Regions from separate parts of the Streptomyces sp. NPDC024698 genome, predicted to be linked through region 1. Evidence: predicted binding sites of a transcription regulator. Region 1 holds the regulator's gene; each other region holds the start of a gene.

Region 1 (7,709 bases):
GCAGGTCGTCGCCCCAGACCCGCTCGACCAGCTCGGCGTCGTGGCGCCCCTCGACGTAGATGCGCCCGGCGCGCGCCACCCGGGCCCGGGCGCCGGGGACCGCCATCGAGCCGGAAGCCGTACGGCCGGGGCGGACCGGTGCCGCCGCGGCCGGGCGGACCAGGGTCACCGGCCTGCCCTCCAGGAGGAAGCCGCTCGGCTCCAGCGGGAAGACCCGGTGCTTGCCGAAGCGGTCCTCCAGGGTCACCGTGCCCGCCTCGCAGCGGATCACCGCGCCGCAGAAGCCGGTGCCCGCCTCCTCGACGACCAGACCCGGGTCCGCCGGGACCTCGGGTACGGACCGGGGCTTCTTCCACGGCGGAGTCAGGTCCGGAGAGTACTGGCGCATTCGGATGACGATAGGAGAAGCCGGCCGGGGCTCACAGCGACACGCCGAAACGCGCGGCCAGGGCGTCCCGCTGGGCCCGTACGAACGCGGCGTCCACCACCGCCCCGTGCCCGGGGACGTACAGCGCGTCCTCGCCGCCGAGCGCGAGCAGCCGGTCGAGAGCCGCGGGCCAGCGCGACGGCACGGCGTCAGGGCCCGCCTGCGGCTCGCCCGACTCCTCGACCAGGTCCCCGCAGAACACCACCGCCGGGTCGCCCGGCACGACGACCACGAGGTCGTGGGCGGTGTGGCCCTCACCCGTCCGCACCAGCCGGACCGTGACGCCGCCTTCGAGGTCCAGGTCCCAGGCGCCGCGGACGAGCCGGTGGGGCCGTACGAGGGTGTCGGCCGCCTCCTCCGCCGCCCGGGGGTCCAGCCCGTTGCGCACCGCGTCCGCGCACAGCTCCTCGCGGCCGTGCTCGTACACCTCCGACGAGCCGCAGGCGGCGAGGATCTCCACGCCCGCGAAGGCGGCCGCGCCGAAGACATGGTCGAAATGCGGGTGGGTGAGCGCGACATGCGTCACACGCGCGCCGGTGAGGGCCCGCGCCTCGACGCGCAGCCGGGCGCCCTCCGCGAGGCTCGACCCGGCGTCGATCATCAGCGCCGCCCCCTCGCCGACGACGAGCCCGGCCGTGCAGTCCCAGTCCGGAAGCCGCCGCCGCCCCACCCCGGGCGCCACCCTTTCCCACCCGAGCTCTTCCCAAGTCAGCCTCATGCGGCGACGCTAACGGTGACGGGGCGCCGTGGACGACATCGCAGGCCCGCCCTTGCCCGGGCCGTGCCTCACCGCCGTACACTGGGCCGGGGAACGTTGGCACTCGTGTGCGCTGAGTGCCAGGCGAATGCCACGAAGGCCACGAAGACCACCGAGTCGACTTCTGGAGGTGCGCGATGCTCAGCGAACGCAGGCTCGAGGTACTGCGCGCCATCGTCCAGGACTACGTGGGCACCGAGGAGCCGGTCGGCTCCAAGGCGCTCACCGAGCGGCACCGCCTGGGCGTCTCGCCCGCGACCGTCCGCAACGACATGGCGGTCCTGGAGGACGAGGGCTACATCGCCCAGCCGCACACCAGCGCCGGACGCATCCCCACGGACAAGGGCTACCGCCTCTTCGTCGACAAGCTCGCCGGCGTCAAGCCGATGACCGCGCCCGAGCGCCGCGCCATCCAGAACTTCCTGGACGGCGCGGTCGACCTGGACGACGTCGTCGGACGGACGGTGCGGCTGCTCGCGCAGCTCACCCGGCAGGTCGCCGTCGTGCAGTACCCCTCGCTGACCCGCTCGACCGTGCGTCATGTGGAGCTGCTCTCACTCGCCCCCGCGCGGGTGATGCTCGTGCTGATCACGGACACCGGCCGGGTCGAACAGCGCATGATCAACTGCCCGGCGCCGTTCGGCGAGACGTTGCTCGCGGACCTGCGGGCCCGGCTCAACAGCCGGGTCGCGGGACGCCCCTTCGCGGACGTCCCGCAGCTCGTCCAGGACCTCCCGGACGCCTTCGAGGCGGAGGACCGGGGTACGGTCTCGACGGTGCTCTCCACACTGCTGGAGACACTCGTCGAGGAGACCGAGGAGCGTCTGATGATCGGCGGTACCGCCAATCTCACGCGCTTCGGACATGACTTCCCTCTCACCATCCGTCCGGTGCTCGAAGCGCTGGAGGAGCAGGTCGTGCTCCTCAAGTTGCTTGGAGAGGCCGGGGATTCGAGCATGACCGTGCGAATCGGGCACGAGAACGCTTACGAGGGACTCAACTCCACGTCCGTGGTCTCCGTCGGCTACGGTTCGGGCGGCGAGGCAGTAGCCAAACTCGGCGTGGTCGGCCCGACCCGCATGGATTACCCGGGAACGATGGGAGCGGTACGAGCGGTGGCACGGTACGTCGGACAGATCCTGGCGGAGTCTTAAGTGGCCACGGACTACTACGCCGTACTCGGCGTGCGCCGCGACGCGTCCCAGGACGAGATCAAGAAGGCGTTCCGGAGGCTCGCTCGCGAGCTGCACCCGGACGTCAATCCCGATCCGAAGACGCAGGAGCGGTTCAAAGAGATCAACGCCGCGTACGAGGTGTTGTCGGACCCGCAGAAGAAGCAGGTCTACGACCTCGGCGGCGACCCGCTGTCCCAGCAGGGCGGCGGTGGCGCCGGTGGCTTCGGCCAGGGCGGCTTCGGGAACTTCTCGGACATCATGGACGCGTTCTTCGGCACGGCGTCGCAGCGCGGACCGCGCTCGCGCACCCGCCGCGGCCAGGACGCCATGATCCGTCTGGAGATCGAGCTCGACGAGGCGGCCTTCGGCACCACGAAGGACATCCAGGTCGACACGGCCGTCGTCTGCGGCACCTGCAACGGCGAGGGCGCCGCGCCCGGGACCTCCGCGCAGACCTGTGACATGTGCCGCGGCCGCGGCGAGGTGTCCCAGGTGACGCGGTCCTTCCTCGGCCAGGTCATGACCTCGCGGCCCTGTCCGCAGTGCCAGGGCTTCGGCACCGTCGTCCCGACCCCGTGCCACGAGTGCGCGGGCGACGGCCGGGTCCGCTCCCGCCGCACCCTCACGGTCAAGATCCCGGCCGGTGTGGACAACGGCACCCGCATCCAGCTCGCGGGCGAGGGCGAGGTCGGCCCCGGCGGCGGCCCCGCCGGCGACCTGTACGTGGAGATCCACGAACTGCCGCACTCGATGTTCCAGCGGCGTGGCGACGACCTGCACTGCACGGTCACCCTTCCGATGACCGCGGCGGCCCTCGGCACCAAGGTGCCGCTGGAGACCCTCGACGGCATGGAGGAGGTCGACATCCGTCCGGGCACGCAGTCCGGTCAGTCGATCCCGCTGCACGGCCGGGGTGTCACGCATCTGCGCGGCGGCGGTCGCGGCGACCTCATCGTGCACGTCGAGGTCATGACGCCGACCAAGCTCGACCCGGAGATGGAGCGGGTGCTGCGCGAGCTCGCCAAGCTGCGCGGCGAGGAGCGGCCCACGGGTCAGTTCCAGCCCGGTCAGCAGGGGCTCTTCTCCCGTCTGAAGGACGCCTTCAACGGCCGCTGACGAACGAACGGCACGGGGCGGGAAACCGCCCCGTGTCCTTCGCTCCGAAGACCGGAATCCGGGCGGACGACCGGATTCGGACTTGCCCGAGGGACGTGACAACATGCCGTCATGTCCACCGCGCTGACCGATCTCTTCCCTCACCCGATCGTGCAGGCCCCCATGGCGGGCGGCGTCTCCGTCCCGCAGCTCGCGGCCGCCGTGTCCGAGGCCGGCGGGCTCGGCTTCCTCGCCGCCGGGTACAAGACCGCCGACGGCATGTACCAGGAGATCAAGCAGCTGCGCGGGCTGACCGGCCGTCCCTTCGGCGTCAACCTGTTCCTCCCGCAGCCCGAGCACGCGGACGCGGCCTCCGTCGAGGTGTACGCCCACCAGCTGGCCGGCGAGGCCGCCTGGTACGAGACCGAGCTCGGTGATCCGGACAGCGGCCGCGACGACGGCTACGACGCCAAACTCGCCGTCCTCCTCGACAAGCCGGTGGCGGCCGTCTCCTTCCACTTCGGTGTCCCCAAGCCGGAGACGCTGGAGTCGCTGCGCCGCGCCGGCACCCTCACCCTGGTCACCGCCACCACCACCGAGGAGGCCCTGGCCGTGCAGCGGGCCGGCGCCGACGTGGTGATCGTGCAGGGCATCGAGGCCGGGGGACACCACGGCACCCACCGGGACAACCCGGAGACGGACGGCACGGGCGTCGGCCTGCTCACCCTGGTCGCGCAGGCCCGCGAGACCGTGAGCATCCCGGTCGTCGCTGCGGGCGGTCTCATGCGTGGAAGCCAGATCGCGGCCGTCCTCGCCGCGGGCGCGAACGCCGCCCAGCTCGGCACGGCCTTCCTCGCCACCCCCGAGTCCGGGGCGAGCACCGTGCACAAGCAGGCGCTGACCGACCCCCTCTACGTACGCACGGAGCTCACCCGCGCCTTCACCGGACGCCCGGCACGCGCGCTGGCCAACCGCTTCATGCGCGAGCACGGCCCGTACGCGCCCGCCGCCTACCCCGAGATCCACCATCTGACCGTGCCGCTGCGCAAGGCGGCCGGGAAGGCGGGCGACGCGCAGGGCATGGCACTGTGGGCGGGGCAGGGGCACCGCATGGCGCGTGACCTGCCCGCCGGGCAGCTGGTGGAGGTACTGAACGCAGAAATCACGGCCGCCGAGACAGCGTTGTCGGCCGCCGCCGAGATCCCGGAAGAGGGTGCGCCCCGATGACGGCACCGGTGTTCCTGGTCGAGCACTTCGACACGGACGGCGAGGGACGTCATGTCCTCGACGGACCCGAGGGACGGCACGCCGTCTCCGTGAAACGGCTGCACAGCGGCGAGGACGTGGTGCTCACCGACGGGGCCGGACGCCGGGCGGACTGCGTGGTCCTCGGAACCGAGGGCAAGGACCGGCTGATCGTACGGATGGGGGCGGTCACCGAGGAGGCGGCCGAGGAGCCGCGCATCACGGTCGTCCAGGCACTGCCCAAGGGCGACCGGGGCGAGCTGGCCGTCGAGACCATGACCGAGACCGGCGTCGACGCGATCGTCCCCTGGGCCGCCTCCCGCTGCATCACGCAGTGGAAGGGCGAGCGGGGCCTGAAGGCGCTCGGCAAGTGGCGCGCCACCGCCCGTGAGGCCGGCAAGCAGTCCCGGCGGGCGCGCTTCCCCGAGGTCGCGGACGCGATGACGACCAAGCAGGTTGCCGCACTTCTCGCCAAAGCCGATCTCGCCGCCGTGCTCCACGAGGACACCGCCCTGGGCACCGAGCCCTTCGCGACCGCCGCGCTGCCCGCCTCCGGAGAGATCGTCCTCGTGGTCGGCCCCGAGGGCGGGATCTCCGCCGACGAGGTCGCCCTCTTCACCGGGGCCGGCGCGAGGACCTTCCACCTGGGGCGCACGGTGCTGCGCACCTCGACGGCCGGGACCGTGGCCACGGCCCTGCTGCTGGCTCGCACCGGCCGCTGGTCCTGACCGCCCGACCGCCTGACCGCCGCACTCGGGACCGGCCCCACCGACCGCACTCCACCGGGGAATCCATGGAACTCGCTCAGGTACGACTGCTCGTCTCCGACTTCGCCGCCTGCTACCGCTTCTACGCCGAAGTCCTCGGCCTCAAGCCCCAGTCGGGCGCCGCCGAGGGCCCGTACGAGAAGTTCAGTCCCGTCGTCGGATCGGCGGGCATCGCCCTCCAGGACCGCGCCATGATGGCCGAGATCCTCGGAGAGCTCGGCGACACCGTGACCGGGCACCGGTCGCTGGTCGTGCTGCGGGTGGACGACCTCGACGACTACTGCGAGCAGGTCGTCGCGCGTGGTGCCACCCTGCTGCACGGCCCGGCGCCCATGACGGACCGCATGCGGGTCGCCCACCTCAAGGACCCCGAGGGCAACCTGGTGGAACTCCAGGAATGGCTGCTGATGTTCGGCTGACGGCGACTCCTTCGAGTGGTTGTGTCCCCGATGGCCGCATGCGGTCTACCGCGCGTCGCCGTGCGGTGGGACGCTGCCGTCCATGGGGGCTTTGAGGTATTTCAGGCGCCGGACGAGGCGCGGGCGGGCCGTGATGGCCCTCGGACTGGGCGCGGCCGGAGTGATCGCGGTGACCGGGTGCCGGCCCTTGGACGGACTCAGCACCGCGACGGTGGCCTACACGACCGACCAGACGGCGACCAAGGAACTCGAACGGCAGCACGTGGACGTGCGCTGGCTCACCTGCACCGCCCGCCTGGGCGGCGCGGGCGGGACGTCCGCCCCGGGAAAGGCGTCCTCGCCGGGCGAGAACACCGTGGCGAGCGTCGACTGCCGGGGCCAGACCGGCGACGGCCGCGCCGTCGTCGTCAAGGGCAAGGTCACCCGCGCCGTCAACGGCGCCTGCGTACGCGGGGATCTGCGCGCCACCGTCGGCGGCCGGCAGGTCTTCCACGTGAAGGGCCTCGGCGACTGCGACGCCGGACCCACCCCGCCGGTCACCTACCACCCCACCAACGGGCAGCCCGACCCCACCGTCACCGTCACCGTGACCAGGACGATGTGGTGCAAGGGCGACCCCACCTGCTGGCCCTCGCAGGGCAAGTGACCTGCCGGGTCGTCCACGGATCAAGGGATCCAAACCCCTGTCGGGCCGCGCGTGCGCTGCATAGGGTGATCGGGTGACTGAGTCCGCAGCCTCCGCGTACATCCGGTTCCCGCATCTGCACGGCGAGTTGGCCGTCTTCACGGCCGAGGACGACATCTGGGCCGCGCCGCTCGACGGGGGCGGCCGCGCCTGGCGGGTCAGCGCCGACAACGCACCGGTCAGCCATCCGCGCATCTCCCCGGACGGCACCACCGTGGCCTGGACGTCGACGCGCGACGGAGCCCCCGAGGTCCACGCCGCCTCCCTGGAGGGCGGGCCCGCGAAACGGCTGACGTACTGGGGCAGCGTCAAGACCCAGGTACGCGGCTGGACCCCCGACGGACAGGTGCTCGCCCTGAGCACCCACGGCCAGGCCAGCCTGCGCCGCACCTGGGCCCGTGCCGTCCCGCTCGACGGCGGCCCCGCGACGACCCTGCCGTACGGGCCCGTCGGCGACGTCGCCCACGGCGAGGGCGGCGTCGTCCTGCTGTCCGCCCCGATGGGACGCGAGGCCGCCTGGTGGAAGCGCTACCGGGGCGGCACGGCCGGCAAGCTGTGGATCGACCGGGAAGGCGACGGCGAGTTCGTCCGGCTGCACGAGGACCTCGACGGCAACCTCGAACACCCCCTGTGGGTGGGCGAGCGGATCGCCTTCCTGTCGGACCACGAAGGCGTCGGCGCCCTGTACTCCTCCCTCGCCGACGGCGCCGACCTGCGCCGCCACACCCCTCTCGACGGGTTCTACGCCCGTCACGCGGCCACCGACGGCACCCGCGTCGTGTACACGTCCGCCGGTGAACTCTGGCTCCTGGACGACCTCGACGGCGCCGAGCCGCGCCGCCCCGGCATCCGGCTCGGCGGCCAGCGCGTCGACCAGCAGCCCTACCCCGTGAGCGCCGCGCGCTGGTTCTCCGCCGCCGCGCCCGACCACACCGGACGCGGCAGCGCGGTCTCCGTGCGCGGAGCCGTCCACTGGGTCACCCACCGCTCGGGACCCACCCGCGCCCTCGCCGCGGAACAGGGTGTCCGCGCCCGGCTGCCCCGCACCTTCCGCGCCGAGGGCGAGGAACACGTGGTGTGGGTGACCGACGCCGAGGGCGACGACGCCCTCGAATTCGCCCCCGCCACCGGAGCCGCCC
Region 2 (7,709 bases), on a different contig from region 1:
ACCTCGACGAACCCTCCGACCCGGACGACATCGACGACGACCTGCTCCGCCTGGTCTTCACCGCCTGCCACCCCGTCCTGTCCGCCGAGGCCCGCATCGCTCTCACGCTGCGGCTCCTCGGGGGTCTGACCACGTCCGAGATCGCCCGCGCCTACCTCGTCCCGGAGGCGACGGTCGCCCAGCGCATCGTGCGAGCCAAGCGGACGCTGGCCGCGAAGGGGGTCGCCTTCGAGGTCCCCTACGGACCCGAGCGCGAGGCCCGGCTCGGGTCCGTCCTCGAGGTCATCTACCTCGTCTTCAACGAGGGGTACGCGGCGACGGCCGGCGACGACCTGCTGCGCCCCGCGCTGTGCGAGGACGCGCTGCGGCTGGCCCGGGTGCTCGCCGAACTGATGCCCAAGGAGAGCGAGGTGCACGCTCTCGCCGCCCTGCTGGAACTCCAGGAGTCCCGGTCCGTCGCCCGCACCGGGCCCGGCGGCGAACCCGTCCTGCTCAAGGACCAGCAGCGGCGCCGCTGGAACCGGATGCTGATCCGCCGCGGCTACACCGCGCTGAGTCGCGCCGACGCCGTCGCCACCGGAAGCCCGGGACCGTACGTCCTCCAGGCAGCCATCGCCGCCTGTCACGCGCAGGCCTTCACCTACGAGGACACCGACTGGCGTCGGATCGCCGCCCTGTACGGCCTGCTGGCGGTCCGCTCCCCGTCCCCGGTGGTCGAGCTGAACCGTGCCGTGGCCGTCTCGATGGCCGAGGGCCCGGAGCCCGCGCTCGTCATCGTCGACGGCCTCGCCGGTGAACCCGCGCTCCGCGACTACCACCTGCTGCCCAGTGTCCGGGGGGACCTGCTGGCCCGGCTGGGGAGGACGGCGGAAGCGCGGGCGGAGTTCGAGCGCGCGGCCTCGCTCGCGCGCAACGAGCGCGAACGCGAGCTGCTGATCGCCCGGGCCCGCGCCTGCGGTTGACGCCCCGCCCGTTCGGGCACGACCCGTACGACGACGGCCTGGAGCCGGACCCGGCACCGCTCACGACGGTCCGCCGCCGGTGGACGGTGTCGCGGGTGCTCCCACCAGCATGGTCGGGGCGCCCGCCACCCGGGTCAGGAACACCGTCGCGGAGTGCGGTCCCCGCGGCTTCACCTTGCGTCGCAGTTCCTCCGGCTCGACGGCCGACCCGCGCTTCTTCACGGTCAGGACGCCGACCTCCCGCTCCCGCAGCAGCGCCTTCAGCCTCTTCAGGTTGAAGGGGAGTCGATCGGTGATCTCGTACGCGGTGGCGTACGTCGTCGGGCGCAGCTCGTCCGCGGTGACGTAGGCGATCGTCTCGTCGACGAGTCCGCCGTCCAGGTCCTCGGCCACCTCGGCGACCAGGTGCGCGCGGATGACGGCGCCGTCCGGCTCGTACAGATAGCGTCCGACCGGCCTGACCGCCGGATCCGGCAGGCCGCGGCCGCGCAGTTCGCGCGGGCCCGGCAGCAGGGTGGCGCGCACCAGGCCCGGTTCCGTGCCGAACCAGAGCACCGCCTCCTTCACGTCCCCGCCGTCCGAGATCCACTCGGCCTCCGCCGCGGCGGGGACCGCCTCGTGCGGGATGCCGGGGGCGACCTTCAGCGCGGCGAGCGGAACCTTGAGGGCGGCCCCGACCGCCCAGGACAGCGGCGGCGAGTACGCCTCCGGGTCGAAGATCCGGCCCCGGCCGCCCCGGCGCGCGGGGTCCACGAAGACCGCGTCGTACGACGCGGTGTCCACCTGCGTCACATCCGTCTCGCGCACCTCGATCAGATCCGTGAGCCCCAGCGCGTCGGCGTTGGCGCGGGCGGCGGCGGCCGTCAGCGGGTCGCGGTCGACGGCCAGGACGCGGATTCCGGCGCGGGCCAGCGCGATCGCGTCGCCCCCGATGCCGCAGCACAGGTCGGCCACGGAGCGGACCCCCAGCGCGCGCAGCCGCTCGGCGCGGTACGCGGCCACGCTCGTGCGGGTCGACTGCTCGACCCCGTTCGGGGTGAAGAACATCCGCGCGGCGTCCTCGGCGCCGAACTTCGCCACCGCCCGCTGCCGCAGCCGGGCCTGTCCGAGGGCCGCCGAGACCAGTTCGGCGGGGTGCTCGCGGCGCAGCCGGGTGGCGACGGCCAGTTCCTGTGCCGGTTCGGTGGCGCGGACCTCGTCGAGCAGGGCGCGGCCCTCGGCGGTGAGGAGGGGGGCGAAGGAGACGTCGTTCACCCGGCCATTGTGGGCCAGTCGGTGGACGGTGTGCCCGCGGTGGCGGTGTCGGGGCCCTCGCGGGGCGCTGAGCTGGGAGGATCCGGCTCCATGCGACCCGTACGACAAAATGATAAAACCGGCGCAAACGGGGCTGGTGCGCGCTGGGGAGTCGGCGTGCTCGCCCTCGTCCTGCTCGCCTCCGGCTGCGCCGGGGCCGGCTCGGCCTCCGTCCCCGCGGCCGGTGGCGCCCAAGCGGTCCGCGCCCGTGCCCACGCCCCGCGGGCCGGACTTCCCGCGGGCCCCGCCGGCGCCCTCGCCGCGTACGCCGCCCGCCTGCGCCAGGCCCAGGCGCGGCGCGCCGCGGTCGCGAGACGCTGGGGACTGGCCCGGGTGCCGCTGACACCCCCCGCGTCGCCCGCCAGGAAGCCGCGCATCGGGGCACGCAAGGGCTTCGAGGTCGACGACCAGAAGGAACTGGGGCTGCCGCCGGTCTTCACGACCGTCCCCACCAAGGACAAGGTCGTCTTCCTCACCGTCGACGACGGCTCCGAGAAGGACCCCGCGTTCCTGCGGATGATGAGCGATCTGAAGATCCCGTACACCGCGTTCCTCAGCGACTTCCTCGTCAAGGACGAATACGGGTACTTCCGCGAGATGCGCGACCGCGGCATCACCCTCAACAACCACACCCTGCACCACCCCTATCTGCCCGGACTCTCCTACGAGCGGCAGAAGCACGAGATCTGCGGCATGCAGGACGTGATGGAGAAGGAGTTCGGCAGGCGCCCGACCGTCTTCCGCCCGCCGTACGGCAACTACGACCAGGACACCCTGCGCGCCGCGAAGTCCTGCGGGATCAGGTACGCGCCCATCTGGAACGAGGAGGTCTTCGTCGACCACTGGGAGTACCGCGAGGAGGACCAGGACCTGCACCCCGGCGACATCGTCCTCACCCACTTCCAGGGCCGCGGGGAGTGGAACGGCACCATGCCCGACATGGTCCGCCGCTTCCTGAAGACCGTCACGGCCAAGGGCTACGCGGTCGCGCGCCTGGAGGACTACCTGTGAAGGTGCGGGTGCCGGTGAGGGTGCGGGTCCCGGTCGCCGGGCTGCTCGTGGCGGCGCTGCTCGGCGGCTGCGCGCAGTCCGTCGACCCCATCGAACGGCTGGGGAAGAAGGCCGCCCAGCGGGTGCACCCGACGCAGTCGGCGTACCGCCGCTGGGGGCTGGCCACTCCGCTCGCCCCGGCGCCCGAGGTGTCCGTCCGGACCACCGCGCGCACCGCGGACACCGGACTGCCCCCCGTCGTGAACCAGGTCCGCACCCGCGACAAGGTGGTCTTCCTGACGTACGACGACGGGGCCGAACGCGATCCGCGGTTCGCCGACATGGTCCGCGAACTGCGCCTGCCGGTCAGCATGTTCCTCACGGACCGGGTCGCCGGGCCCGGGTACGGGCACTTCGCGCGGCTGCGCGCGGTCGGCGCGAGCGTCCAGAACCACACCCTCGACCACGCCGTCCTGGCCGGTCTGCCCTACGCCGGCCAGCGCGCCGAGATCTGCGGACAGCAGGACAAGCTCACGCGGCGTTTCGGTGTACGGCCCCGGCTGCTGCGGCCCCCGTACGGCAGATACGACGACACCACCCTGCGCGCCGCCGCCGACTGTGGGGTCGCCGCGATCGTCCTCGGCAGAACGGCCGACGCGCACCGGCTCAGGCCCGGCGACATCCTCTCCGGCCCCGGCGAACCCGGGCTCACGGACGCCACCCTCCGGCTGATCCGGCGGATCCAGCGCGAGGGCTTCACCTTGGCGCGGCTGGAGAACTACCTCTAAGGGCTGTCCCGTAATCCCCGGCGGGCGCACGACGACAGCTACGGCACCTCGCTGCGTTGTCGGATCGCCCGAATACGCCCAGTATGAGGACGACCCTCCGCCTTGCGATGCACCGCATCTGACGCCGCGCGCTGATCCACCGGGCATTACGGGACAGCCCTTAGGGGGCCCACCGGAGGAGCGGTGCGGCGGCCTGTCGGCGAGAGGGGGAAGGGTCTTGTTCGGGAGCCGGTGAAGGGCCTGCCCGGAGACGCCCATTCGGCGTGATCCGGCACCTTCCCGCCCACGCCACGCCGACGTCTTTGGCACTCCGCTTGACCGAGTGCTAATCACAGTCATAGTGTCAGGCCTGGCACTCCCCCCTGGAGAGTGCCAACAGCGACGGGCAGGTCCGGCACCCGCGACGACGGATCGACCTGGTCGCCACCTCAGACAGTTAACCCCGTGAGATCTCCGAAGGGGGAGGTCGGATCGTGACGACCACCAGCTCCAAGGTTGCCATCAAGCCGCTCGAGGACCGCATTGTGGTCCAGCCGCTCGACGCCGAGCAGACCACGGCTTCCGGCCTGGTCATCCCGGACACCGCCAAGGAGAAGCCCCAGGAGGGCGTCGTCCTGGCCGTGGGCCCGGGCCGCATCGAGGACGGCAAGCGTGTCGAGCTCGACGTCGCCGTCGGCGACATCGTCCTCTACAGCAAGTACGGCGGCACCGAGGTGAAGTACAACGGCGAGGAGTACCTCGTCCTCTCGGCTCGCGACGTGCTCGCGATCATCGAGAAGTAATTCACCTGGTAAGGGAGTGCGGGGTTCGTCCCCGGACAACCCCGCACCAAGCATTGCAGTGAACTGCGCCCCTGGCACCCGCGATCATTCCAGCCGGGCGCCGGGGGCGCGGTTCGTTCTCCACATTTTCCGAGAGGGCTGAACCGCTTCCATGGCGAAGATCCTGAAGTTCGACGAAGACGCCCGTCGCGCCCTTGAGCGCGGCGTCAACAAGCTTGCCGACACGGTGAAGGTGACGATCGGCCCCAAGGGCCGCAACGTCGTCATCGACAAGAAGTTCGGCGCTCCCACCATCACCAACGACGGTGTGACCATCGCCCGTGAGGTCGAGGTCGAGGACCCGTTCGAGAACCTCGGCGCGCAGCTCGTGAAGGAGGTGGCGACCAAGACCAACGACATCGCGGGTGACGGTACGACCACCGCCACCGTGCTCGCCCAGGCGCTCGTGCGCGAGGGCCTGCGCAACGTCGCCGCCGGCGCGTCGCCCGCCCTCCTGAAGAAGGGCATCGACGCCGCGGTCAAGGCTGTCTCCGAGGAGCTCCTCGCGACGGCCCGCCCGATCGAGGACAAGTCCGACATCGCCGCCGTGGCCGGGCTCTCCGCCCAGGACAGCCAGGTCGGCGAGCTCATCGCCGAGGCGATGGACAAGGTCGGCAAGGACGGTGTCATCACCGTCGAGGAGTCCAACACCTTCGGCCTGGAGCTCGACTTCACCGAGGGCATGGCCTTCGACAAGGGCTACCTCTCCCCGTACATGGTGTCCGACCAGGAGCGTATGGAGGCCGTCCTCGACGACCCGTACATCCTCATCCACCAGGGCAAGATCAGCTCCATCCAGGACCTGCTGCCGCTGCTGGAGAAGGTCATCCAGGCGAACGCCTCCAAGCCGCTGCTGATCATCGCCGAGGACGTCGAGGGCGAGGCCCTGTCGACCCTGGTCGTGAACAAGATCCGCGGCACGTTCAACGCGGTCGCCGTGAAGGCCCCCGGCTTCGGTGACCGCCGCAAGGCCATGCTCGGTGACATCGCCACCCTCACCGGTGGTCAGGTCATCGCCGAGGAGGTCGGCCTCAAGCTCGACCAGATCGGCCTGGACGTGCTCGGCAGCGCCCGCCGCGTGACCGTCACCAAGGACGACACCACCATCGTCGACGGTGCCGGCAGCAGCGACGAGGTCGTCGGCCGCGTCAACCAGATCAAGGCCGAGATCGAGAACACCGACTCCGACTGGGACCGCGAGAAGCTCCAGGAGCGCCTCGCGAAGCTGGCCGGCGGCGTGTGCGTGATCAAGGTCGGCGCCGCCACCGAGGTGGAGCTCAAGGAGAAGAAGCACCGTCTGGAGGACGCCATCTCCGCGACCCGCGCCGCGGTCGAGGAGGGCATCGTCTCCGGTGGTGGCTCCGCGCTCGTCCACGCCGTCAAGGTCCTGGAGGGCAACCTCGGCAAGACCGGCGACGAGGCCACGGGTGTCGCGGTCGTGCGCCGCGCCGCCGTCGAGCCGCTGCGCTGGATCGCCGAGAACTCGGGCCTCGAGGGCTACGTCATCACCTCGAAGGTCGCCGAGCTCGACAAGGGCCAGGGCTTCAACGCCGCCACCGGCGAGTACGGCGACCTGGTCAAGGCCGGCGTCATCGACCCGGTCAAGGTCACCCGTTCCGCCCTGGAGAACGCCGCCTCCATCGCCTCGCTGCTCCTGACGACCGAGACCCTGGTCGTCGAGAAGCCGGCCGAGGACGAGGGCGACGCCGGTCACGGCGGCCACGGGCACTCCCACTGACGCCCGACGTCATGAGCGCCGCCGCGCCCGGCCGGGTGTGACGGCGTGACGAGGTCCCCGTTCCGACAGGAGCGGGGACCTCGTACGTTCTGCCCGGCTCACCCGCGCACTTCGGGGCCGGCCGGCTTCCGCTTCCCGGAGCCGGCCGTCCTCTCACGGACGTGGTCGCCTTCGCGGCGCCGGTCGCCTTCGCGGTGCGGCTTCGCGGTGCCGGTCGTCTTTTCAGAGCCGGTCGTCGCGGACCACGTCCAGGTCCGTGAAGGTCGGCATCTCGTCGCAGAGCGCCACCATCTCCTGGAAGATCCGCTCGGTCTCCGGCATCTTCGAGTTCCGCATGGCCTCTTCGTACGAGGGGAACTCCACGATCTCCACGAAGTGGTTCGTGTCTGAGCGGTCCTTGCCGATGACGCTGTGCGTCGCCGTCCGTTTCCCCTGAGTCTTCTCGACCCAGGTGTCCATCAGCTGGTTCATCTCGTCGAACCGACTGGTCTTGCAGTCGATCAGCTGTACGAAAGTCATGGCGCCGCCTCCGGCTCTCGGTCCGGTCGCATCACCCCCAATCCTCCCACCGGAGGGGCGACACCACCCACCGCGCGATCATCGCGAACCGCCCGCCGCCCCCGCGGCCCCGCTTCACTGCGGCCCGTACTTGCGCCCGGTCTTCGAGGAGATCCCGCCCAGCAGCGCACGCGGGGTCACCTTCACCACGCCCATCAGCACCTTGTAGCGCGGATCCGGGACGGACAGGGTTCTTCCGCGCGCCAGATCGGCCAGCGCCGCCGCGACCAGCTTGTCGGCGTCGAGCCACATCCAGTTCGGGATGTTGTCCGTGCCCATGCCCGCCCGTTCGTGGAACTCGGTGCGCACGAAGCCCGGGGCCAGCGCCATCAGCCGCACCCCGCTGCCCGCGAGATCCTTCGCCGCGCCCTGCGTGAACTGCACGACCCACGCCTTCGACGCCCCGTAGGTGCCGCGCGGCACGAACGCGGCCACCGACGCCACGTTGACGACACCGCCCCGGCCGCGCTCCCGCATCGCCTCGGCCGCCGCCGACGTCAGCCGGAGCACCGCCTCGCAGTGCACCTTGAGCATCTTCAGCTCGTCCGCCATCGACACG
Region 3 (7,709 bases), on a different contig from region 1:
CGCTGCTGTCCGGCAACCGGGGCCTCACCGTCACCGCGGCGATCTACGCGGGCGGTCTGCTCACCGGGTACGCCGTCGGGTTCGCGGCCACCTACTTCCTCGGCCTCGGCGGCATTCCCGCGACCGGCCCCGACGGCGACCTCGGCGGCGCCTCACCGGACCGCCAAGCGGAACAGGCCACGGTGTAGCCGCGCTGTCGGTGGCGCGTGCGACGCTGGGGACATGAACCACGCACAGCTGACCGCCCTGGGCCGTGCTCTGCGGCTGCTCGGGGAGCACGGCGACGCCCTGAACGCCGACACCCCCGACGCCAAGCTGCACGAGGTCAAGGCGGACCTGAAGCGGGCCCTTGACCTGCTCGACGAGACGGTGACCACGGCCAAGCCGACCACCCGTTGCGCCGAGCACCCGAACGGCCCGGTGGACGAGAGCGCCCCGGACCGCTGTCTGCTCTGCGAGACCCGCCGCCGCACCGCCCGCCGCACCGAGGTGCACGACTCGTACGCGCACGGCCGGGCACCCGCCCCTGACGAGCTGCCCGACCGCACGATGTCCCGCTACGGAGTGCGCGGAGACCGCCCCCAGCCCCAGCAGCGCTGGCTCCCGGAGGTCTGGAACGGCCAGACGTGGCTCCTGTGCGGCACTCCCCGCCGCGACCGCCAGGAAGCCGAGCGCTATCTGGCCGCCGAGCGCCGGGCCCCCCGCCCGGGCATGGCGTACCGCCTCGTCCACGAGTTCACCGACTACGAGGTGCTGCGCATCTGGGGCACGCCGGTGAAGGTCGACATCGAGCCGATGGGCAACCTCTAGGCGGGCGGTCCGGCCGGGCCCCGGGCCCGGCGGTCAGGGCAGGCGCCCTCCGCGTTGATCCTTCGCACCCGGGCCCGCAGCACCTCCCCCGGCGGCGCCGCCCCGAGAGCGTCGGGCGGACAGTCCCACTCGATTCCCCCGCCCGGCGGACGCAGTTGTACGAGGCCGCCCTCGCGCCCCATCACCTGGCCGAGGCGCCCGTCCCGCACGTCGATCGCGTACTCCTCGCCCGACGTCATCTCCATCCCACCGATCCCTCCACGCTGAGTATTCCGGTTCGACACCCAGAGTGATCGGCAGATCCGTAGCCTGGCCAGAGTCGGCGCTCCAACAACCTCATCTGTTCGACAGGGAGTCGCCATGCCCGGCCCCAAGGACCTCGACCCGTCCTCCTCCCCCCGCGCGATGATCGGCGCCGAGCTGCGGCACGCCCGCGAGAACGCCGGCCTGAGCCAGTCCGAGCTGGGTGAACCCCTCTTCGTCAGCGGTTCGTTCATCGGCCAGCTGGAGTCGGGCACACGGCGCCTCCAGCTGGAGTACGCCGTCCAGACAGACGAGATCCTCGGGGCGAAGGGCTTCTTCGAGCGCAATTGCCGGGCCCTGGCCAGGTCGAAGTATCCGGACCACTTCGTGGAGGCAGCGGAACTGGAGGCGGCCGCCACGGGGATCAGGCACTACCTTCCGCTGCTCATCCCGGGCCTGCTCCAGACTCCGGCGTACGCCGCTGCCTTGTTCCGCACCTACCGGCCGACCGCCTCCGACGCAGACATCGACGAGTTGGTGGCCCATGCTTACGAACATGGAGACCAACCCCACTGATCGCAGGCCAAGTTCGCCGACCTGGCGCAAGTCGACCTACAGCGCGGGCGACGGCGGCGACTGCCTGGAAGTCGCCCTCGGTGCAGGCCGCGAAGGCCCTCTCGTCCGGGATTCCAAGAACCCCGGGCCCGTGATCGGATTCGGCGCCGCCGCCTGGGGCACCTTCGTCGGCCACGTCGGCGCCCGCTGACACAAAGGGACGGCGCCCGCGTCGCGGCGGGCGCCGTCCCTCCCCCGTTCCTCCCGTCACCGGGAAGTCGTGTCAGCTGAGCGTGCGCAGAGCGGCCGCGTCGTACGGAGCCAGCTCGTCGAAGCGCCCGGCCAGGACCTTCGCCGCCCACTCGGGGTCCTGGAGCAGCGCGCGGCCGATGGCGACGAGGTCGAACTCGTCGCGCTCCATGCGGTCGAGGAGGTCGTCGATGCCCTTGACCGGGGAGCCCTCGCCGACGAAGGCCTTGATGAAGTCGCCGTCGAGGCCGACCGAGCCGACGGTGATGGTGGGCTTGCCCGTCAGCTTCTTCGTCCAGCCGGCGAGGTTGAGGTCGGAACCGTCGAACTCGGGCAGCCAGTAGCGGCGCGTGGAGGCGTGGAAGGAGTCGACCCCGGCCGCGGCGAGCGGGGCGAGGATCGCCTCCAGCTCCTCCGGCGTCTCGGCGAGCCGGGCGTCGTAGGCCTGCTGCTTCCACTGCGAGTAGCGGAAGATGACCGGGAACTCGGGCGAGACGGCCGCGCGCACCGCGGCGACGATCTCCGCCGAGAACTTCGTACGGGCCACCGGGTCGCCGCCGTAGGCGTCCTCGCGGCGGTTGGTGCCGGCCCACAGGAACTGGTCGAGCAGATAGCCGTGGGCGCCGTGCAGTTCGACCCCGTCGAAGCCGATGCGCTCGGCGTCCGCGGCGGCCTTGGCGAACGCCTCGATGACGTCGTCGAGGTCCTGCTGGGTCATGGACTTGCCGGTGACCTCGGCGCCGTCCTTGTAGAGGCCGGAGGGGCCGACCGCCGGGGCGTCCGCGAAGGGCGGCTCGCCCGCCTTGCGGACCATGCCTATGTGCCACAGCTGCGGGACGATCGTGCCGCCGGCCGCGTGCACGGCGTCGGCGACCCTCGCCCAGCCGGCCAGCTGGTCCTCGCCGTGGAAGCGCGGCACGTCGTTGCTCTGTCCCGCCGAGTCGTGGCCGACGTACGTGCCCTCGGTCACGATGAGGCCCACGCCCGCGGCGGCGCGGCGGGAGTAGTAACCGACCACGTCCTCGCCCGGGACACCGCCCGGCGAGAACATCCGGGTCATCGGGGCCATGGCGATCCTGTTCGGGACGGTCAGGCCGTTGATGGAGACGGGACGGGACAGGATCTCGGCGGCGCGGGACGCGGCGTCAGCGGTCACGTGGGGGCTCCTCGGAGAGGTGGTCGGTATGACGTCGAACGGTCTGCGAGGCAGGAGATTCCGTACGGTATGTGCACGTGCATCGACTGCTCGTCAGCGTCAACCGCCGTACCGGCCACGGCATTCCGCCGCGCCCGCCCGGGCCGCTGTGATCCGGGCCACCCTCCGGGCCCGCCGTACGCGCCTCCGCCGCCGGAGCCGGGCCGGGGAACGCCCGAGGGCGGCACCCTCCCCTGGGGGAGGGTGCCGCCCTCGGAACGTCAGGACGATGATCGACCGGGGTCGATCAGAAGTCCATGTCACCGCCCGGCATGCCGCCCGGAGCGGCCGCGGAGGCCTTCTCCGGCTTGTCGGCGATGACGGCCTCGGTGGTCAGGAACAGCGCGGCGATGGAGGCGGCGTTCTGAAGAGCGGAACGGGTCACCTTCGCCGGGTCGATGATGCCTTCGGCGATCATGTCGACGTACTCACCGGTCGCGGCGTTCAGGCCGTGGCCGACGGGCAGGTTGCGGACCTTCTCGACGATGACGCCACCCTCGAGACCACCGTTGACGGCGATCTGCTTGAGCGGGGCCTCCAGGGCCAGACGCACGGCGTTGGCGCCGGTCGCCTCGTCACCCGTGAGCTCGAGCTTCTCGAAGACCGAGGAAGCCTGGAGCAGGGCCACGCCACCACCGGCGACGATGCCCTCCTCGACGGCAGCCTTCGCGTTGCGAACGGCGTCCTCGATGCGGTGCTTGCGCTCCTTGAGCTCGACCTCGGTGGCGGCACCGGCCTTGATGACGGCCACGCCGCCGGCCAGCTTCGCCAGACGCTCCTGGAGCTTCTCGCGGTCGTAGTCCGAGTCCGAGTTCTCGATCTCGGCACGGATCTGGTTCACGCGGCCGGCGACCTGGTCGGCGGAGCCGGAGCCGTCGACGATCGTGGTCTCGTCCTTGGTGATGACGACCTTGCGGGCGCGGCCCAGCAGGTCGATACCCGCGTTCTCCAGCTTGAGGCCGACCTCCTCGGAGATGACCTCGCCGCCCGTGAGGATGGCGATGTCGCCGAGCATGGCCTTGCGGCGGTCACCGAAGCCCGGAGCCTTGACGGCGACGGACTTGAAGGTGCCACGGATCTTGTTGACGACCAGGGTCGACAGGGCCTCGCCCTCGACGTCCTCGGCGATGATCAGCAGCGGCTTGCCCGACTGCATGACCTTCTCCAGGAGCGGGAGCAGGTCCTTGACGGAACCGATCTTGGAGTTGGCGATCAGGATGTACGGGTCGTCGAGCGACGCCTCCATACGCTCCATGTCGGTGGCGAAGTACGCCGAGATGTAGCCCTTGTCGAAGCGCATACCCTCGGTGAGCTCCAGCTCCAGACCGAAGGTCTGGGACTCCTCGACGGTGATGACGCCTTCCTTGCCGACCTTGTCCATCGCCTCGGCGATGAGCTCGCCGATCTGGGTGTCGGCGGCGGAGATGGAGGCCGTCGAAGCGATCTGCTCCTTGGTCTCGACATCCTTCGCCTGCTCAAGGAGGGCACCGGAGACGGCCTCGACGGCCTTCTCGATACCGCGCTTGAGGGCCATCGGGTTGGCGCCGGCGGCGACGTTGCGCAGGCCCTCGCGGACGAGAGCCTGGGCGAGGACGGTCGCGGTGGTCGTACCGTCACCGGCGACGTCGTCCGTCTTCTTGGCGACTTCCTTGACCAGCTCGGCGCCGATCTTCTCGTACGGGTCCTCGAGCTCGATCTCCTTGGCGATGGAAACACCATCGTTGGTGATCGTGGGCGCGCCCCACTTCTTCTCGAGGACGACGTTACGGCCCTTGGGGCCGAGGGTGACCTTGACGGCGTCGGCGAGCTGGTTCATCCCGCGCTCGAGACCGCGCCGTGCCTCCTCGTCGAACGCGATGATCTTGGCCATGTGAAGTGGTCCTCCCGGACGGGGTGGATTTCTCCGGATCGTGCCCGCGCCCGCGACGGACGGCCCTCGAACCCTGTGGTTCCTTGCCCCACAGGCCCGTGAGCCTCGCCGGCCCGATCCAAGTTCTGTCACTCTCACTGGGAGAGTGCTAACGCCAATGATTAGCACTCGACCCCTGCGAGTGCAAGCGCCTCTCATGAAAACAGCCCCCTGGCCCAGCCCCCGCCCGGGGTTCCGTCCAGCACGCGCACGCGGGCATGCGCGAGGCGGGGGGCGACCGGGAAACGCACGAGGGGCCCGCACCCCTGGTGGGATGCGGGCCCCTCGTGCGTGAGTTGAGTCGGTGGTCGTTCGCGCCCGGATCAGACGGCGAGTTTGACCATGTCCGCCTGCGGACCCTTCTGGCCCTGCGAGATCTCGAACTCCACTCGCTGACCCTCTTCAAGGGTGCGGTAGCCGTCCATCTGAATCGCGCTGTAGTGCACGAAGACGTCCGCACCACCGTCGACCGCGATGAAGCCGTACCCCTTCTCCGCGTTGAACCACTTGACGGTGCCCTGAGCCATGCCTAACTCCCCTATTACTGGCCCTTGCACAGATCCGCACTTCGCGGATCCGGGTCAGACCTCACCCCCCAAACGGTTGGGGGTGTGCGCCGGAACGCGTCGACCGCGGCTGAATGTATCTGTCCAACTGCCCTCTGCAACAGGTCAGTCGGACGAGAATTCTGGGCATGGCCGATCAATGATTTGCGGAGAATACGCAAGGATCCGGGGCAAGTCGGGCCCCATAAATGCCATAAAATACCCAAAAAGGTGAGCCACTTTGGCTACTTCTTATCGGCGCCAGAACGGCAACTCATATGCGTCCGGCATGAAACCAACATCGAAAACAAACCGGCTTCCCCAACTCTAGCGCGTTCAACCCTACAGAATTGCCCCCTCCGCTTGTCTCGCGGAAGGGGCAATTATGTGAACGCGATGTGTTCGGCATTACCGAGGGTAACGATCAGCCTCCGGCGACGGCCGGAATGATCGAGACTCCGGACCCCGCCGGGGTCGCCGTCTCCAGGCCCTGCTCGAAGCGAACGTCGTCGTCGTTGACGTACACGTTGACGAAGCGGCGCAGCTTGCCCTGGTCGTCCAGGACGCGCGCGGCGATCCCCGTGTGCTTCTTCTCCAGGTCTCCGATGACCTCGGCGAGGGTCGCGCCCTCGGCCGTCACCTCGGCGGCCCCACCGGTGTAGGTGCGCAGAATGGTGGGGATGCGGACGTTGACGCTCATGATGCGAGACCAGCCTCTCGGAAGGAGTCGAGGTTCGGGCGGATGGTCGCGGTCAGCCCGGTGTCGGAGGCCACCGCGTCCAGGGTCTTGAGGCCGTCGCCGGTGTTCAGCACGACGGTGGTCAGCGTCGGGTCGAGCAGACCGTTCTCGATCAGCTTCCGGGTGACACCGACGGTCACACCGCCCGCCGTCTCCGCGAAGATGCCCTCGGTGCGCGCGAGCAGCTTGATCGCGTCCACGATCTGCTCGTCGTCCACGTCCTCCACCGCGCCGCCGGTGCGCCGGGCGATGTCGAGCACGTACGGGCCGTCCGCCGGGTTGCCGATGGCGAGCGACTTGGCGATGGTGTCCGGCTTCTGGGGCCGTACGACGTCGTGGCCGGCCTTGTAGGCCACGGAGACCGGGGAGCAGCCCTCGGCCTGGGCGCCGAAGATCTTGTACGGCCTGTCCTCGACGAGTCCGAGTTTGATCAGCTCCTGGAGACCCTTGTCGATCTTCGTGAGCTGGGAGCCGGAGGCGATCGGCACGACGAGCTGGTCGGGGAGCCTCCAGCCGAGCTGCTCGCAGATCTCGTACGCCAGGGTCTTGGAGCCCTCGGCGTAGTAAGGCCGCAGGTTGACGTTGACGAAGCCCCAGCCCTCGCCGGCCGCGTCGCCGATCAGCTCGGAGCAGAAACGGTTCACGTCGTCGTAGTTGCCCTCGATGCCGACGAGCTCGCCGCCGTAGACCGCGGCCATGACGACCTTGCCCTGCTCCAGGTCGTGCGGGATGAACACGCAGGAACGGAAGCCGGCGCGGGCCGCGGCGGCGCCCACCGCTCCGGCGAGGTTGCCGGTGGAGGAGCAGGAGAGGGTGGTGAACCCGAAGGCACGGGCCGCTTCGATGGCCTGGGCGACGACGCGGTCCTTGAAGGAGTGCGTCGGGTTGCCCGAGTCGTCCTTGACGAAGAGCTTTCCGGCGTCGACGCCGAGCTCACGGGCCAGGTTGTCGGCCCGGACGAGCTTGGTCCAGCCAGGGTTGATGTTCGGCTTGTCCGCCACGTCCGCGGGGACGGGCAGCAGCGGCGCGTAGCGCCAGATGTTCGCGGGTCCCGCTTCGATCCGCTTGCGGAGTTCCTCGGTGTCGTACGCCGAGAAGTCGTAGGCGATCTCGAGCGGGCCGAAACACTCCTCGCAGGCGAAGACCGGGCCGAGCGGCACGCGGTGTCCGCACTCGCGGCAGGAAAGCGCCGCGGCCGGGCCGAGGTCCACCGGGTCGGCGGAGTTCGTGGTGCTTGCAACTGTCTGCGCAGCCATGGAGGCGAGGCCCTTTCTCCTCATCTTCCTCACGGCGCACTTCGCCGTGAGACGGATTTGGCACCTTCCCGAGCCGGGAGCCTCGCGACGCGATCGACATCGATCGCTACGAGACCGGCTGGAGGGTTGCCGGGGCTTCATCGGGCCGTATCCCTCTGCCCCTCTGGATGAGCGGTATTTGATTGTTGAACTGTTGAACACGATACGC

The links. The regulator HrcA, encoded in region 1, represses chaperone genes, less so after heat shock. The targets are predictions, from matches to a motif close to TTNGCACTCNGNNNNNCNGAGTGCNAA.
Region 2: the regulator HrcA is predicted to act here: its motif matches at 4,336-4,362, upstream of groES (co-chaperone GroES).
Region 3: the regulator HrcA is predicted to act here: its motif matches at 5,048-5,074, upstream of groL (chaperonin GroEL).

Annotation. Positions count from the first base shown of each region.
Region 1 is NZ_JBVHLK010000001.1:510,328-518,036, reverse strand. It holds gene ACZ4AA_RS02280 (DUF3097 domain-containing protein) at 1-388, opposite strand, end outside; gene ACZ4AA_RS02275 (MBL fold metallo-hydrolase) at 420-1,145, opposite strand; gene hrcA (heat-inducible transcriptional repressor HrcA) at 1,322-2,338, shown strand; gene dnaJ (molecular chaperone DnaJ) at 2,339-3,475, shown strand; gene ACZ4AA_RS02260 (nitronate monooxygenase) at 3,587-4,681, shown strand; gene ACZ4AA_RS02255 (16S rRNA (uracil(1498)-N(3))-methyltransferase) at 4,678-5,427, shown strand; gene ACZ4AA_RS02250 (VOC family protein) at 5,493-5,885, shown strand; gene ACZ4AA_RS02245 (hypothetical protein) at 6,019-6,531, shown strand; gene ACZ4AA_RS02240 (S41 family peptidase) at 6,605-7,709, shown strand, end outside.
Region 2 is NZ_JBVHLK010000002.1:598,566-606,274, reverse strand. It holds gene ACZ4AA_RS07100 (RNA polymerase sigma factor) at 1-962, shown strand, start outside; gene ACZ4AA_RS07095 (THUMP-like domain-containing protein) at 1,023-2,216, opposite strand; gene ACZ4AA_RS07090 (polysaccharide deacetylase family protein) at 2,307-3,266, shown strand; gene ACZ4AA_RS07085 (polysaccharide deacetylase family protein) at 3,281-4,033, shown strand; gene groES (co-chaperone GroES) at 4,507-4,815, shown strand; gene groL (chaperonin GroEL) at 4,967-6,592, shown strand; partial or broken gene ACZ4AA_RS07070 (ester cyclase) at 6,818-7,111, opposite strand; gene ACZ4AA_RS07065 (SDR family NAD(P)-dependent oxidoreductase) at 7,226-7,709, opposite strand, start outside.
Region 3 is NZ_JBVHLK010000004.1:176,706-184,414, reverse strand. It holds gene ACZ4AA_RS11810 (PTS transporter subunit EIIC) at 1-188, shown strand, start outside; gene ACZ4AA_RS11805 (hypothetical protein) at 223-810, shown strand; gene ACZ4AA_RS11800 (hypothetical protein) at 807-1,055, opposite strand; partial or broken gene ACZ4AA_RS11795 (helix-turn-helix domain-containing protein) at 1,171-1,596, shown strand; gene ACZ4AA_RS11790 (DUF397 domain-containing protein) at 1,610-1,819, shown strand; gene ACZ4AA_RS11785 (NADH:flavin oxidoreductase) at 1,892-3,013, opposite strand; gene groL (chaperonin GroEL) at 3,300-4,922, opposite strand; gene ACZ4AA_RS11775 (cold-shock protein) at 5,285-5,488, opposite strand; gene ACZ4AA_RS11770 (MoaD/ThiS family protein) at 5,931-6,206, opposite strand; gene thrC (threonine synthase) at 6,203-7,501, opposite strand; SAM riboswitch class I at 7,519-7,675, opposite strand.